DNA from 2 places in the Streptococcus sp. 20925_1_77 genome. Region 2 is predicted to be linked to the other one. Evidence: predicted binding sites of a transcription regulator. Region 2 holds the regulator's gene; the other holds the start of a gene.

Region 1 (8,972 bases), on a different contig from region 2:
GTCGAAAAGATAGAAGAGTAAGACTTAGCGTGGACAGATTCCATAAATTGGATGTTGTTAAAGACGGCTTCTTCATGAGGCGTACGAATATCTGCGCGAAGAGCTTGCACACCCGTTTCAGACTGCATGGTATCCAAGAGCGTCAATCCACCAAAGACTTTACCAACTAGGTCTTTTTCTTTATTAGACAACTTTCTCCAGTCATCCAAGTCGTTTGACAAAGGAATACGTGTATCCAACCAAAATTGTTCGGTTAGCTTTTCCCAAGTAGATTTATCGATGACATCCTCGATGGCATTCCAGTTAATGGCTTTGTAGTAAGTTTCCATTTGAAATCTCTTTCTTTTTCTAATTCATTCGATCATACAATCATTATTATTTTAACACAATTGTTAGAATACCGCACAAAAAGTCGGCGAACCGACTTTTTGGTAGCAATGGATCTGAGTGTCTTAGATGACACAGCTTTCACATTGGTTGGCACCAACTTCTCCACCATCATCTGTAAAGGTACGGACATAGTAGATAGACTTGATACCCTTGTTAAAGGCGTAGTTACGAAGGATAGATAAGTCACGAGTGGTTTGTTTGTTTTCAGTTTTCCATTCGTAAAGACCTTTTGGAATGTCACTGCGCATAAAGAGGGTCAGTGAAAGACCTTGGTCTACGTGCTCAGTTGCAGCCGCATAAACATCAATCACCTTACGCATATCCATGTCGTAGGCAGAAGTGTAGTATGGAATGGTATCTGTTGACAATCCAGCTGCAGGGTAGTAGATCTTCCCGATTTTCTTCTCTTGGCGTTCTTCAATCCGTTGTGTGATTGGGTGGATAGAAGCAGATACGTCATTGATGTAGCTGATAGAACCATTTGGTGCAACAGCCAAGCGATTTTGGTGGTAAAGACCATCTGCTTGAACCTTCGCACGCAATTCTGCCCAGTCTTCTGCACTAGGGATGAAGATATCTTTAAAGAGTTCTTTGACGCGATCAGATTTTGGTACAAATTCTCCAGTCGTGTACTTATCAAAGTAGCTACCGTTGGCATAGTCTGATTTTTCAAAGTTGTGGAAGGTAATGCCTCGTTCACGTGCGATATTGTTTGATTCTACGAGAGTCCAGTAGTTCATGAGCATGAAGTAGATACTCGTAAACTCAACAGATTCAGGTGATCCATATTCAATCAATTGTTGGGCAAGGTAGCTATGAAGTCCCATGGCTCCAAGACCAAAGGTATGCGCAAGGCTATTTCCGTGGTCGATAGTAGGAACAGCGACGATATGAGAACTATCAGTGACGAAGGTCAAGGCACGGACCATGGCACGAATAGAACGTCCAAAATCAGGTGAAGTCATCATGTTAACCACGTTGGTGGAACCAAGGTTACAGGAGACGTCTGTTCCCATTTGGACAAATTCTTGGGCATCGTTGATCAAGCTTGGTTCTTGAACCTGGAGGATCTCTGAACACAAGTTACTCATGATGATTTTCCCATCAACTGGGTTTGCCCGGTTAGCAGTATCGATGTTGACTACATAAGGGTAGCCAGATTCTTGTTGCAATTTAGAAATTTCAGTTTCCAAATCACGTGCCTTGATTTTTGTCTTACGGATATTTGGATTAGCGACTAACTCATCGTATTTTTCAGTGATGTCGATGTAGTTGAATGGTACTCCGTATTCACGCTCAACAGAGTATGGGCTGAAGAGGTACATTTCTTCATTTTTACGCGCTAACTCATAGAATTTGTCTGGTACGACGACCCCAAGTGAGAGGGTCTTAACCCGAACTTTTTCATCGGCGTTTTCTTTCTTAGTAGAAAGGAAGGCAATGATGTCTGGGTGGAAGACGTTCAAGTAAACCACACCAGCCCCTTGGCGTTGTCCCAATTGGTTCGAGTAAGAGAAGCTATCTTCGAAGAGTTTCATAACAGGAACGACCCCAGAAGCGGCTCCTTCGTAGCCCTTGATTGGTGCTCCAGCTTCACGAAGGTTGCTGAGGGAGATCCCAACCCCACCACCGATACGTGAAAGTTGAAGGGCAGAGTTGATAGAACGTCCAATCGCATTCATGTCATCGGTTACTTGGATCAAGAAACAAGAAACCAATTCGCCGCGACGGGCACGACCAGCGTTTAAGAAAGAAGGAGTAGCTGGTTGGTAACGTTGGTGGATAATTTCGTTTGCGATGTCTCGCGCGATAGCTTCATTTCCATCTGCAAAGTAGAGAGCATTGAAGAGGACACGGTCTTCCATGCTTTCAAGGTAGTATTCTCCATCATTTGTTTTCAAAGCGTATTGGTTATAGAATTTGTAGGCTGCCATGAAGGACTTGAATTGGAAGTTTTGGTCTTTGATAAATTGGGCCAATTCCTCTAAAAATTCAGGACGGTATTTCTCGATAAAAGCTCTCTCAATGTAATTGTGCTCGAGAAGGTACTGAATCTTGTCTGTAATCGAGTCAAAGGCTTTAGTATTTGGTACAACATTTTCTTTAAAGAACGCATCCAAAGCTTCTTTATCTTTATGAAGCATGATTTGGCCGTTTACTGGACGGTTGATTTCATTGTTAAGACGAAAATACGTCACATCTTCAAGAGATTTTAATCCCATAATAATCCTTTTCTAGTTCAAAAAAATGAAGAGGAGAAGTCCTCTCTTTACAAGTAAAAAGTCTAGTGTTAGGTTGCTAACGCTAGACCCTATTTAAGCAAAATACTGTGTTTATTAAGAAAGTTTCTTCAACTTAGCTGGTTGAAAACCAGAAAATACTTCATCCGGTGTTTGAATTACTGGAGCAGCATTGAAGCCAAGGTTCTTAACATGCTCTACAAATTCTGGCTGTTCATCTAAGTTAATTTCGCGGTATTCCACATGATTGCTATCGAGGAATCGCTTGGTCATTTTGCATTGAACACAATTATTTTTTGAATAAATGGTTACCATTTCTTTTCCGTTCTCCTATCGAAATATAAATCTGTAAACAGTATAAACAAAATCCAGCAACTTGTCAACAAAATAAAACTAAATATTGTGCAAAGATATGAAATGGAGTTTTCAAAGCACAATATATTGTGGTGAGTGAAAAGTGTGAAAATCGAAGAAATGGGATAGGAATAGGCTTTAAAGCATCTTTAATTAGTTATAATTTTTTGGTGAATCAATATCCTGTGGTACACTTGCTTCTTTTTATTTGAAAGCGGAGGAAAATGTTACTTATAATATAGTAGAAAATTGAAAAGATTTGTTCTCCATTCTTCAGTAGCTTCTTAGAATGTATCTAAATTGGGATTTTTCGCAGTCTTTTTCTGTAAGTCAGTGATAAAAATCTTGAAAAAAATTTCAAAAGATGATATAATACCAAATTGTAAGGGTTATCAAAAGGTAACTCAAAAACTATTTTTTAAAAGGAGAGTCCAATTATGGCTTCTAAAGATTTCCACATCGTGGCAGAAACAGGTATCCACGCACGTCCAGCAACTTTGTTGGTTCAAACTGCTAGCAAATTTGCATCAGACATCACTCTTGAATACAAAGGTAAATCAGTTAACTTGAAATCAATCATGGGTGTTATGAGCCTTGGTGTTGGTCAAGGTGCTGACGTTGTAATTTCTGCTGAAGGTGCTGACGCTGATGATGCGATCGCAGCTATCTCAGAAACAATGACTAAAGAAGGATTGGCTTAAAAATATGACAAAAATGCTAAAAGGAATTGCAGCATCTGACGGTGTTGCCGTTGCTAAGGCATATTTGCTCATTCAACCAGACTTATCATTTGAGACTGTTTCAGTCGAAGATACAAGTGCAGAAGAAGCTCGTTTGGATGCAGCTCTTGAAGCTTCACAAAACGAGCTTTCTCTTATTCGGGAGAATGCAGTAGCAAGCCTTGGTGAAGAAGCAGCGCAAGTTTTTGATGCGCATATGATGGTTCTCGCTGACCCTGAAATGATTGGTCAGATCAAAGAAACGATTCGTACGAAAAAAATCAATGCAGAGGCTGGCTTGAAAGAAGTCACTGACATGTTCATTGCAATCTTTGAAGGAATGGAAGACAATCCTTACATGCAAGAACGTGCAGCAGACATTCGCGACGTTACCAAACGTGTCCTTGCCAACTTGCTTGGTAAGAAATTGCCAAACCCTGCTTCTATCAATGAAGAAGCAATCGTGGTGGCGCATGACTTGACACCATCTGATACAGCTCAGTTGAACAAAAAGTACGTAAAAGCCTTTGTTACTAACATCGGTGGACGTACAAGTCACTCAGCTATCATGGCGCGTACACTTGAAATCGCAGCCGTTCTTGGAACAAATAACATCACAGAACTTGTCAAAGATGGTGATGTTTTGGCTGTTTCAGGTATTACTGGTGAAGTAGTGATCAACCCAACTGAGGAACAAATCGCAGCCTTCAAAGCGGCTGGTGAAGCTTACGCTAAACAAAAAGCTGAATGGGCTCTCCTTAAAGATGCTCAAACAGTTACTGCTGATGGAAAACATTTCGAATTGGCTGCTAACATCGGTACACCTAAAGATGTTGAAGGTGTAAATGATAATGGTGCAGAAGCTGTTGGTCTCTATCGTACAGAATTCTTGTATATGGATTCTCAAGACTTCCCAACTGAAGATGACCAATATGAAGCTTACAAAGCAGTTCTTGAAGGTATGAACGGTAAACCTGTTGTCGTTCGTACAATGGATATCGGTGGGGATAAAGAACTCCCTTACTTCGATCTTCCTAAAGAAATGAACCCATTCTTGGGTTACCGTGCTTTGCGTATTTCTATCTCTGAAACTGGTAATCAAATGTTCCGTACACAATTGCGTGCTTTGCTTCGTGCATCTGTTCACGGTAAATTGCGGATCATGTTCCCAATGGTTGCTTTGTTGACTGAGTTCCGTACAGCTAAAGGTATTCTTGAAGAAGAAAAAGCTAAATTGGTTGCTGAAGGTGTTTCCGTTGCAGACGATATCCAAGTAGGGATTATGATTGAAATCCCAGCTGCTGCAATGCTAGCTGACCAATTTGCTAAAGAAGTTGATTTCTTCTCAATTGGTACAAATGACCTTATCCAATACACTATGGCTGCTGACCGTATGAACGAACAAGTTTCATACCTTTACCAACCATATAACCCATCAATCCTTCGTTTGATCAATAATGTGATCAAGGCGGCTCACGCAGAAGGTAAATGGGCTGGTATGTGTGGTGAAATGGCCGGTGACCAAACAGCTGTTCCACTCCTTGTCGGAATGGGCTTGGATGAGTTCTCCATGTCAGCGACATCTGTTCTTCGTACACGTAGCTTGATGAAGAAATTGGATACAGTTAAAATGCAAGAATACGCTAACCGTGCTCTGACTGAATGTTCAACCATGGAAGAAGTGCTTGAACTTTCTAAAGAATACGTGAACGTAGACTAAGAATGAATCAAGACTAAGACACATCTGTCTTAGTCTTTTTTTACATTGTTCATAAAAATGTTCATTTTATTCGTAATAAACTAGTTAGTAATAAAAATAGTGATTTAAATGTTCGGTTTTTTCTTTAATTTTCCTCGTATATATAGTATAATCATAAGTAAGATTAGGAGGAAAGCGAAGGAATGCAGTAAAAGGTTCGGAAAAGAAAATGAAAGAACTTTTCCTGATAATTTTACATGATTTTACAGGAATCAACTTGAAAATTAAGTGATTTTATAGTAAAATAAGATCAAATAGAAAACGCTTTCAAAAAATAAAGAGGTGAGTATATGGATAGAAGCACAGACTTATGGACATTTGGAAGAGGGGATAATTTCCATCTTCAAGAGTACTTAGGAGCTCACAAGGAAACAAGGGGAGAACAAGAAGGTTTTACCTTCCGTGTTTGGGCTCCCAATGCTCAGGCGGTCGATCTGATTGGTGACTTTACTGATTGGGAAGCACGGAAAATTCCAATGGTTCGTAATGAAGGAGGCGTCTGGGAAGTCTTCTGTTCAGATGCAAAAGAGGGAGATATATACAAATATTTGGTGACACGAAATAATGGTCATCAGGTTCAGAAAATTGATCCTCTAGCGTTATGGATGGAAAAACGACCCAATACAGGGTCTATCATTAAGACCATTCCAGAAAAGAACTGGAAAGACGGTCTTTGGAGAGCACGCCGTAAAAAATTTGGTTTTAAGGAACGACCTGTTAATATCTATGAGGTTCACGCAGGATCTTGGAAACGAAATGATGATTATAGTTCCTATACTTTCAAACAACTAAAAGAAGAACTCATCCCTTATTTGGTTGAGATGAACTACACCCACGTAGAATTTATGCCAGTGATGGCCCATCCATTGGGATTGAGCTGGGGTTATCAGCTCATGGGCTATTTTGCCCTCGAGCAGACTTATGGTAGCCCAGAAGAGTTTCAAGACTTCGTGGAAGAATGTCACCTCAACAATATCGGAGTGATTGTGGATTGGGTACCTGGCCATTTCATTATCAATGATGATGCCTTGGCTTATTATGATGGAACACCAACTTTTGAGTATCAGGATGAACATCGGGCCCATAACTATGGTTGGGGGGCTTTGAACTTCGATTTAGGAAAAAATCAAGTACAGTCATTCTTGATTTCTAGTTTGAAGTTTTGGATTGACACCTATCATTTAGATGGAATTCGGGTTGATGCCGTGAGCAATATGCTCTATCTCGATTATGATAGTGGTCCATGGACACCAAATATTGATGGTGGAAACCTCAACTACGAAGGCGTTCATTTCCTTAGACGTTTGAATGCGATTATTAAGAACGAACACCCAGATGTCATGATGATTGCAGAAGAAAGCTCTGCTGGTCAAAAGATCACAGGCCCAGAAGAAGAAGGTGGTCTAGGCTTTGACTATAAATGGAATATGGGTTGGATGAATGATATTCTCCGATTCTATGAGGAAGACCCGGTCTACAGGAAATTTGACTTTAATCTGGTAACCTTTAGTTATATGTACGCATTTTCTGAAAATTTCCTTCTTCCATTTTCACATGATGAAGTGGTGCACGGTAAGAAGAGTTTGATGCATAAGATGTGGGGAGATCGTTACAATCAATTTGCTGGACTCCGTAATCTCTTAACCTATCAGATCTGCCATCCAGGTAAGAAATTGCTCTTTATGGGTTCAGAATTTGGTCAATTTTTGGAATGGAAGTCAGAGGAGCAACTAGAATGGGGGAATCTAGAGGATGAAATGAATGCTAAGATGCGTCGTTTCACTTCTCAGCTCAATCATTTCTACAAGGAACACAAGGAATTGTGGGAGATTGATGATAGCTTTGATGGCTTAGAGATTATTGATGCAGATAACCGGGATCAGAGCGTCTTGTCTATGGTCCGGAAGAATCGTAAAGGCGAGCTTCTAGTATGTGTCTTCAATATGGCACCAGTAGAACGCAAGGACTTTACGATTGGTGTGCCTGTATCAGCGGTCTATGAAGAAATTTGGAATACAGAATTAGAAGAATGGGGAGGTGTCTGGAAAGAGCACAATCCGACAGTTCAGTCTCAAGAGGGACTGTGGAAGGATTATGAACAAACCTTGACCTTTACCTTGCCGGCTTTAGGAGCTAGCATTTGGAAGGTAAAACGCAAGGTGCGTAAGACAAAATCTAAAACATCAGATAAGAAATGACGATCGGTTGACTCTATGGGAGTCCAAGCTTTAAAAAGAGGAAGTAGTCAATGAAGAATGAAATGCTCGCTTTAATTCTTGCCGGTGGGCAAGGAACACGTCTTGGAAAATTAACCAAAAACATCGCAAAACCTGCGGTTCAATTTGGTGGGCGCTATCGGATTATCGATTTTGCGCTATCAAACTGCGCCAACTCAGGAATTCACAATGTTGGTGTGATTACACAGTACCAGCCACTTGCCCTTAACAGCCATATTGGGAATGGTTCCAGCTGGGGCTTGGATGGAATCAATACGGGTGTGTCTATTCTCCAACCTTATTCAGCTAGTGAAGGAAATCGTTGGTTTGAAGGAACTAGCCATGCCATCCTCCAAAACATCGACTATATCGACAGCATCAATCCGGAATATGTCTTGATATTATCTGGGGACCACATCTATAAGATGGATTACGATGATATGCTTCAAGCGCACAAGGATAATAATGCAAGCTTAACTGTTGCCGTCCTAGATGTACCTTTGAAGGAAGCAAGCCGTTTTGGAATCATGAATACAGATGCCAATAATCGGATTGTCGAATTTGAAGAAAAACCAGCTGAACCAAAATCTACCAAGGCTTCCATGGGGATTTACATCTTTGACTGGGCTCGTCTCCGCAATATGTTGGTTGCTGCTGAAAAGAGTGATATCGATATGTCAGACTTCGGTAAAAATGTCATTCCAACTTATCTAGAATCAGGCGAAAGTGTTTATGCTTATGAATTCAATGGTTATTGGAAAGACGTTGGTACGATTGAGTCTCTTTGGGAAGCCAATATGGAATATATCGATCCAAATAATGCCTTGGATAGTCGCGATCGTCACTGGAAAATCTATTCACGCAACCTCATTTCTCCACCGAACTTCTTTGGGGAACATGGCCACGTCGAAGATTCTCTTGTCGTCGACGGTTGTTCGGTAGACGGTACAGTCAAACACTCCATCTTATCAACAGAAGCTCAAGTTCGTGAAGGAGCAGTTGTCGAAGATGCTGTCGTGATGAGCAATGCCATTATCGGTAAAGGAGCTGTCGTGAAACGCGCGATTATCGGAGAAGGCGCAGTCATTGCAGAAGGTGTCGTGATTGATGGAACAGAGGAAGTACAAGTTGTCGGTTACAATGAAAAAGTGGGGGTAGCAACAGATGAAGATTGATAAATATTCAGCCATTTTAGGAAATACAGTTGGGTATCATGATATGTCCACTTTGACCAGCCATCGTCCGGTAGCATCCCTACCGTTTGATGGGAAATACCGCTTAATCGACTTCCCAT
Region 2 (8,972 bases):
AAGGTCTCTCTTCATTTCTATAATAGTTTGTGTTTTTCTAGTAGTTTTTGGGTTTCTTCTTGTTCAGGTTGACCAAATTGAGCTGCCAGGCGCTCGCTCCAGCTGTCCGTTGCACGCGCTCCAGCATAATCTGCCTGTACCTTGTCATAGGCAGTCACAACTGATAAGTCTTGTTCTTGGTATTCTTCTTCAAAAGCAACCTGCTCCAAGGGTAAGCGTGGTTTCACCGCATGCTGCTGATTAGGTACTCCAAGGGCAATCCCAAAAACAGGGTAGGTATAGTCTGGCAGACGGAAGAGTTTTGCAACTTCCTCTGAACAGTAGCGCAACATGCCAATAATGACTCCACCATAGCCGAGACTTTCAGCTGCCAATAGCGTATTTTGAGCTGCTAGAGCCGCATCCACTGAAGTGATCAACAAATTATCCACACCTTCCGGATGAAAATCCTTCTCATGAAGTTTGACAGCTTTTTCAGCACGGTTTAAATCCCCAACAAAGAGGAGAAATACGGCTGATTGGCGAATCGCTTCTTGAGGAAGCAAGTCATAGAGAGCTTCTTTCTTTTCCTTGCTCTTCACCACAATCACAGAATAAGATTGAAAGTTTTTCCAACTTGATGCCATCTGCCCAGCTGATAAAATTTCCTTGAGGTCAGCTTCTTTGATAGCTTCTTCCTTAAACCGGCGAACAGAAAAATGAGCATTCATTAAACGGATGGTTTCATTCATCGGCGATTGACTCCTTCCAAATGGATTTCCTTAGCTAAAAATTTCACGCGCTCCATGACACGTTTGGCCTGCCAGGTTTCATCACCATTGCGCGACGTTGCAAAATGCCGTTCCAACTCTTCAAAATTAAAGTTAGAGGTAAAGAAGGTCGGAAGATTTTCCTGCATCCGGTGCTGTAGAATCACTTGTAAGATTTCGTCTCGCACCCAGGCTGACATCTGTTCCGCACCGATGTCATCGAGAATTAAAATTTCGGCTTTTTTCACCTGATCTACGGTTTCTTTGACCAAGCCCGAACTGATAGCATTTTTGACATCGATAGCAAAACTTGGGAAATGTAGTAGAGTGGTAGAGGCCTGGCGTTTTTCGGATAAATCATGAGCCAGGGCTGCCATCATGTAACTCTTTCCTACTCCAAAATCACCATAGAGGTAAATTCCCTTTTGATACTCGGGATAGTTAGCTACAAAATTAGCTAATTCCTCAAAGGCCACAAATCGTCCCTTATCATCGAGCTCTACCTTGGCTAGACTCGCTTCTTTCAAAGTTGAAGGGAGATTGATCAAGTTGAGACGTTGGTTGATTGCAGCACGTTTTTGAGCTTCGATTAACTCTGGTGTCTCCTCATAAGTGACATCCGCATATCCTTCATTCATGATGAGGATGGGCTTATAACCTTTGGCAATGTAATCCGGATCTCCCAATAAGAAACGGTTGCGCTCACTGATGTATTGATTAAATTTTGAAATACTACGACGAATTTCTTGCTCAGACAAAGACTGGTCTTTGATAAAGGCAGCGACTTCTTGGTCTGCCAAGATCTGTGCGACCAAATCCTCATAGTTAAATTGACGCGCACGATTCATGTGAGACAGGGTTTGACCTACACTTTCCATCTACTCACCTCCTTGATTCAGTTTTTCTAACAGGCGTTGTTTCTCTTTAGCGAGATCCACCTTTTCTTCTTGACTGGTTTGATTTTGATAATGTGGTTGACTCCACTTGGGAACATTGTTTTGCTTGCCCTTGGCTGTTGTAGGACTCGTCCCCTTGTTTCCTTGAACCTTAGCCTGTTTCTGGCGTTCTCGAACTTTTAAAATCGCCAGTTCCGCACTGTTGACTCCTTGATAAGAAAAATCATTTCCTACCTTCAAAGCATACTTTTCATTCAGATTAGCAGACTGGGTCTTGTTAAAGGTCAACAATAAAATAATATTGATCACCTCATCTAGTAAGCCTAGATCAGCTAACTTAGATAGAGTCTTGCGTTCGCTCTGCGTAATGGTCGCATTGCGAACCTTTTTAATCTCCGCTAAAAATTGTAAGCTGGATTTTGCCTTAGCTTCTCTCAGAATAGTTTCTTCCTGACGGCTATAAGACACGCGGGGTTGCTCTTGGCTAGCCTGAGCCAATTTTTGCTTCATTCTCTTCGGAGAAATGGTCCGTTCTACAGCTGTTTCTTTTGCTAGGAGATAGGTTTCATACCAGGTCCATTGCTGCTCTTCTGCGATGGCAAAGAGGGCCAGAGTCGCTACTCCTTCATCCGCAAAACGAAGTCCATCACGCCCCATCATCCGTTTAAACATTTCCATATCAAACTGCTGTTTTTTACTGGCAACAACAGTCACCTCACCAGCATCTAGTCCAAATACTTGAGAGAAGGACACTTGCCGTCTACTTCCTAAAGAGCGTGCTGGAAGCAGATCCTCCACTGCCTTTTCCCCAATCTTTTTTTCCAGTAAGCGTTTAAAAACAGCATTTGAAAAAAATTGTTCTGCCTCAAGAGGGGCATGTAATTGAATGGTGATCCCAACTTCTTCCTCATAGAGATCGATCAAACCCATGGCAATTAAACGATCAAAGGCAAGTAGCAACTGTGGAAATCCTATATTCAAATGATTGAGGATTTGCGCCAGTAAATATTGTTTTTCACCCTGATCATAAGAGGCGAGTAGATACCGATAAACCGCTACCGTATCCGTCTCCAAAATAGGCAGGTAATACTGTTCCAATGCAGCCCCTGCCGGTGGAAGAAGATTATTTTTTAAAAATGCGAAAGGCGTATTGGGCTTCATCTATTTTTCCTTTTTCTTCTTGGTTCCCTTCGTGATTTGTTTCAAGAGGGTCTCTAATTCACCGACATCCTTGAAACTCCGGTAAACACTAGCAAAACGGACATAGGTGATCTCATCCAAATCCGCTAACTCATCCATAACCAAAGAACCAATATACTCACTGTTGATTTCATTATCACTTTGGCTGCGAACCTTTTGCTCAATCCGGTTTACAATTTCTTCGATTTCATCACTAGAAACAGGCCGTTTTTGAGCCGAGCGGATAATGCCATTAAAGATTTTATCACGAGAAAATTGCTCGCGTGTCCCATCCTTTTTGACAACTACTAGAGTCCGTTCTTCTACACGTTCGTAGGTAGTAAAGCGATAATGGCATTCTTCGCATTCCCTGCGACGACGGATGGTATTCCCATCTTCAGCTTGTCGACTATCCACCACACTAGACTTACTTCCACCACATTTTGGACAACGCATTTGCTACCTCCTTAAACTGTTTTAACACTTCATTTTACCATAAATTGAATCGTAAAGAAAGCAGAAGAACAGGAGAATCCCCTATGCTTGCTCCTCATTGATACATAAAAAAAGAGTCGAAGGACGATTCGAATAAAATCGTTTTCCTTTCGACTCTCCGTTTATATTAAAGTGATAATTCAGCCTCTAAGCCATAGTGATCACTGACATGGGGTTTATTTTCCCCATCAAAGATGACACAAAGACGCTGGATGTCCCATTCTGGACTTGCAAAGACGTAATCGATTCGCAATGGAATTTGATTGTCTGTCCAGCCATCAATTCCAGGACCTACAGTATAGGTACCCTTTGTTTCTTTAGCTTCAATAAAGCTATCTTGAAGTTCAAGTGAACTGGATAGAATCGTTTCATAACCTTCTTGACCAGCAGGATTATTGAAATCACCCGCTAGAATAAAGGGTTTCCCTACTTGGCTGAAGTACTTCTCAATACGTGGCCACTCAAATTGGAAACCTTTGTCCCACCATGAAAGATGGACGCTGGCAACAGCAATCTCTTTTCCATCGACACTGGTATGGGCAACGGCCACCCGACGGGTATGGTAGTCCGTTGGATCATCCATATTAGATACCAAAATCTCATCCGCCTTCAAGGGTTGACGCGAAAGAACGGCCACACCCTCATTGAGGTGATCATAGCCAATATGGTTGTAGGCCCAAGTCCAATAATAGTGGAGTCCTTGAGCAGCTAACTCTTCAACCAATACGCGAACAAAGTGATCCTTGTGAATGGCTACAGCTGATGGCAAAGCTTGATAATACTCATCCGTTTTGACTACTTCTGAGGCCATTTCTTGATTGACCTCTTGGAAACAGATCACATCATATTGTGCTTCTAAAATTTGCTCCTTGAGAGTTTCAAATTTTTGCTGGGCATTCTCTTCCATCCAACTATGGGAATTTAATGTTAAAAATTTCATCCCCTGATTTCTCCTTCTTTTCAAATCAAGAAACGGCAAGAGGCCGGGTACACTGCCCCAACCTCGTTTTCTTTGCCGATATCTCTTATAATTCTACTGTTGCAACTGGAGCATTTGCAGCCAATTTACCAGTATGTTCGACCTTAACTGATTTGATCGCATCCGCATTTGTGAAGACAACAATAGTTGATGTTTCACGACCTGCTTCACGGATCGCATCAAGGTCTGCTTCTACCAAGAGGTCTCCAGCAGCCACTGTTTGGCCTTCAGTAACTTTAACCTCAAATGGTTTTCCTTCAAGACTAACTGTATCTAGACCGATATGAACCAAGACTTCCAAACCATTATCTGTTACCAAACCAAGGGCATGCTTGGTTGGGAAGACGCTGGTCACTTTACCAGCAACAGGTGAAACGATGTGGCCATTTTCAGGCTCAACCGCAAATCCGTCACCCATCATTTTTTGTGAGAATACAGGATCTTTCACATCTTCGATGTTAATCACTTCACCATCTGCAACGGAATGCACTTCATCCGTCACACCTTTAAAGGTTGCTTCAGCTTTTTGAACTGCTGTCATTTGGCTAGGAAGTGTTTCAGGAATGACTTCACCTGAATCAAGAACATCTTGGATATCAGATTTTAATACGTCAGCTTTAGGTCCGTAGATCGCTTGGACACCTTGTCCTTTCATGACAAGACCCATAGCGCCTTCTGCTTTCCATTGTTCTTCGGTACCGACTTTTTCAGCATCTTTAACTGTTACACGAAGACGAGTCATACATGCGTCAACATCTACGATATTGGCACGTCCACCAAGAAGGTTGATGATGTTAATCACTTGTGAGCTTGCTGAGCTTGTAGCAGCTCCAGCTGTTGCACCATCTCCTGAAGGGGCATCATCATTTTGTTCGTAGTTTCCATTACGTCCTGGAGTCGCATAATTGAATTTCTTAATCATGAAGTTGGCAATGAAGTACATGATAAATCCAAAGAGGACTGTTACCCATACAAAGTTAAAGATATCTAGTGCCAAACCAGCGTTGATGGCCATTGGAGTACGTGTCAAGAATTCGATTGAACCGAATGAGTGAACACGAAGGTGAACCAAGTCAGCCATTGCAAAGGCAGCACCTTGAACAAAGGCGTAGATCAAGTACAATGGTGTTGCAATGAACATGAACATGTATTCAATTGGTTCTGTAACACCTGTCAAGAAGGTTGCAAGAGCAGTTGCAACAAGCATCCCTTTGTATTTTTCTTTTTTATCTGGATCCACATTGCGGTAGATAGCCACCACAATCCCCATCAAGATACCAAATGATCCAATCATTTGACCAACTTTGAAACGAGCTGGTACGTATGCTTTAAGCAAGTGTTGATACTGACTAGGATCAGCTTTCTTCAAGTTAACAAGGTCTGTTACCCAAGCCAACCAAAGTGGATCTTGTCCAAATACTGTTGTTCCTTTGGCAGCACCTGTAAGAACTTGGTAGCTACCACCCAATTGAGTATAGTTGATTGGAATGGTCAACATGTGGTGAAGACCAAATGGCAAGAGAAGACGTTCCAAGGTACCGAACAAGAATGGTGCCAATACTGGAGCAGTGGATTGGGAGTTAGCGATCCAAACACCAAATCCATTAATTCCTGATTGAACTACTGGCCACAATGCTGCCAAAACCAAGGCTGTAGCAGCTGAACGGACGATAACAACGAATGGTACAAAGCGTTTCCCATTGAAGAAAGAAAGGGCTTCTGGGAGCTTACGGTAGTTGTAGTATTTATTGAAGGCTGTTGCTCCAACAAAACCTGAGATAATCCCTACAAATACCCCCATATTCAGAGCTGGTGCTTCAAGAACACTGATAAAGTAGTCCGCAACTTTAATTGATCCACCGAAGATTGTGTGAACCGTTGCAGCTTTGTCAGCTAACATTGCAGATGTCACTCCGAAAACTGCACCGGTAATACGGTTAATCAAGATGAAAGAGAGACCAGCTGCAAAGGCACCCCCTGCACGTTCTTTGGCCCAGCTACCACCGATAGCAAGGGCAAAGAGGATGTGAAGGTTTCCGATAACCCCCCAACCGATTTGTTCGAGAATTCCACCTGTAATAACAAGTGGAGATAAATTCGGGTTGATCATAGGGATAGATTTCCCGATTGAAATCATCAACCCAGCCGCTGGCATAACAGCGATAACGACCATCAAGGCCTTACCAAACTTCTGCCAGAATTCAAAGCTAAATAAACTTTTGAATGATCCTTTGTTCATCATTCAACCTCCTTATATTGTTTAAGGCTTTGTTTTAAGAAAACGTTTGCGCTTAATTTGTTTCTAGTATACCATATTTTAAAAATTTGTAAAGCCTTACATTCATTTTTTTCTCCAAATTTTATCTTTTTTAAGCCAAATCCTTTTTAAAACCCAGCCTTTCCAAACGCAAACGTTTCCCTTGGGGCATAAAAATATTCGAACCCTCTAAGGGTTCGAATATTTTATTCTAATGCGTCTTGCATGGCATAGCCAATCCCACGAACGGTCTTTATATAGCTTTTTTGACCGGGTAGATCAATTTTCCCACGGAGATAACGGATATAAACGTCAACAATATTGGTCTCCCCCGTACTCTCGTACTTCCAGACACTTTCCAACAACTGATCTCGTGTCACCACTCCCTTGCTTCCCATCAGAGTCGCTAGGAGGTCATATTCTCTGCGGGTCAAACTAATCATGTCTTCCCCACGATAGACGGTATGGTGTTCCACATCAATGCGCAAATTACGGTATGATGTTGGGATTTTCATCTGGCTACAATGTTGGTCAATATAATCACGTCCTCTAAAAATCGCTGTGATCTTATCGACTAAATCGCTGATAATAAAGGGTTTGACCATATAGGAAACAGCAAAGCGCTGAATACTCTCTTTGTGTTCAGCAATTTTTTCGCGACTATCCAAAACAATCAAAACAGAAGCTGGGCGAATCTGACTGATTTCCTCTGCGAATCTTTCACCAGACATATCTGACAAATCGTAATTAAACAAGATCAGATCATATTTAGTCGCAGCAATCAAAGCCAGACCCGCTTTTCCATCTTCGACCACATCAACTTGATACCCCTCTTTTTGAAGTTCCAAATCAATGAAGCGAGCGATTTGCTTCTCATTTTCTACTAGTAGAACTCGTTTGACCATAGAGCAAGATTATTTTTCGTCGTACCAAGAATAGTGGAAGGTACCTTCTTTGTCTTTACGTTGGTATGTGTGAGCACCAAAGTAGTCACGTTGTGCTTGGATCAAGTTCGCTGGAAGATCCGCTGAACGGTAGCTATCGAAGTAAGTGATGGCTGCTGAGAAGGTTGGTACAGGTACACCTGCTTGAACAGCAAGAGCTACAATGTCACGAACTGATTGTTGGTACTTAGCAGTGACATCCAAGAAGTACTCATCCAATAGAAGGTTAGCAAGATCTGCATCGCGGTTGTATGCATCTGTGATCTTTTGCAAGAAACGAGAACGGATGATACATCCATCGCGCCAGATAGATGCGATGTCCGCAAATGGCAAGTTCCAATTGTTTTCTTTAGAAGCGACGCGCAATTGGGCAAAACCTTGCGCGTATGAGATGATTTTTGAGAAGTAAAGGGCTTGACGGATTTTTTCAATCAATTCAGCCTTATCTCCTTCAAATTTGAATGCAGCTGGTTTTGGAAGAACCTTGCTTGCGTGAACACGTTCTTCTTTGTAAGTAGAGATGTAACGAGCAAATACTGACTCAGTAATGAGTGACAATGGCACACCAAGGTCAAGCGCTGATTGACTAGTCCATTTACCAGTTCCTTTGTTTCCTGCAGCGTCCAAGATGTAGTCTACGATAGGTCCATCTTGACCTTCGTCGTCTTTGCGTCCAAGGATATCAGCAGTGATTTCGATCAAGTAGCTGTCCAATTCACCCTTGTTCCATTCAGTAAAGATTTCAGCCATATCTTCTGCAGAAAGTCCAAGCAAGTGTTGCATGAGGTCATAGCTTTCTGCGATCAATTGCATATCCCCGTACTCGATCCCGTTGTGGACCATTTTCACGTAGTGACCAGCTCCATCAGGACCGATGTAAGTCACACATGGTTTTCCATCTTCAGGCGCTTTTGCAGAGATTTCTTCAAGAACGTCCGCTACCAAGTCATACGCTTCTTTTTGTCCACCAGGCATGATAGAAGGACCTTCAAGGGCACCTTTTTCACCACCAGATACACCTGTACCGATAAAGTTGATCCCTGAGTTCGCCAACTCTTCGTTACGACGGATAGTATCTTTATAGAAAGTGTTTCCTCCGTCGATCAAGATATCACCTTTATCCAAGTGTGGAAGAAGGGCTTGGATAGTTGCGTCTGTACCAGGTCCTGCTTGAACCATAAGCATGATACGACGTGGTTTTTCGATTGAGTTTACGAAGCTTTCGATATCATAGCTTGGCACAAAGTTTTTATCAGGATGGCAAGCAATCACATCTTCTGTTTTTTCTTTACTACGGTTATAAATGGCAACTGTGTAGCCACGAGATTCGATATTAAGGGCAAGGTTACGACCCATTACGGCCATACCAACAACACCAAAGTTTGCTTTAGTCATGTGACACTCCTCTTTATAGTTTGCCTTTATTCTACCATTTTTCCTCCTCAAAAGAAAGCAGAAAATAGCTTCCCACCT

Evidence for each region. Region 2 encodes NrdR, which represses ribonucleotide reductase genes. Its sites were predicted from a motif close to ACACNATATATNGTGT; they were not measured.
Region 1: a site for NrdR is predicted at 3,062-3,077, ahead of nrdH (glutaredoxin-like protein NrdH). Genes of this name have one in related genera too.

Annotation. Positions count from the first base shown of each region.
Region 1 covers NZ_JAPVZB010000001.1:170,797-179,768, reverse strand. The annotation lists gene nrdF (class 1b ribonucleoside-diphosphate reductase subunit beta) at 1-329, opposite strand, end outside; gene nrdE (class 1b ribonucleoside-diphosphate reductase subunit alpha) at 453-2,612, opposite strand; gene nrdH (glutaredoxin-like protein NrdH) at 2,727-2,945, opposite strand; gene O3626_RS00880 (phosphocarrier protein HPr) at 3,422-3,685, shown strand; gene ptsP (phosphoenolpyruvate--protein phosphotransferase) at 3,690-5,423, shown strand; gene glgB (1,4-alpha-glucan branching protein GlgB) at 5,753-7,660, shown strand; gene O3626_RS00865 (glucose-1-phosphate adenylyltransferase) at 7,711-8,853, shown strand; gene glgD (glucose-1-phosphate adenylyltransferase subunit GlgD) at 8,843-8,972, shown strand, end outside.
Region 2 covers NZ_JAPVZB010000005.1:21,150-30,121, forward strand. The annotation lists gene O3626_RS04205 (nitroreductase family protein) at 18-731, opposite strand; gene dnaI (primosomal protein DnaI) at 728-1,627, opposite strand; gene O3626_RS04215 (DNA helicase) at 1,628-2,806, opposite strand; gene nrdR (transcriptional regulator NrdR) at 2,807-3,280, opposite strand; gene O3626_RS04225 (endonuclease/exonuclease/phosphatase family protein) at 3,447-4,259, opposite strand; gene O3626_RS04230 (PTS transporter subunit IIBC) at 4,345-6,537, opposite strand; gene O3626_RS04235 (response regulator transcription factor) at 6,762-7,460, opposite strand; gene gndA (NADP-dependent phosphogluconate dehydrogenase) at 7,470-8,894, opposite strand.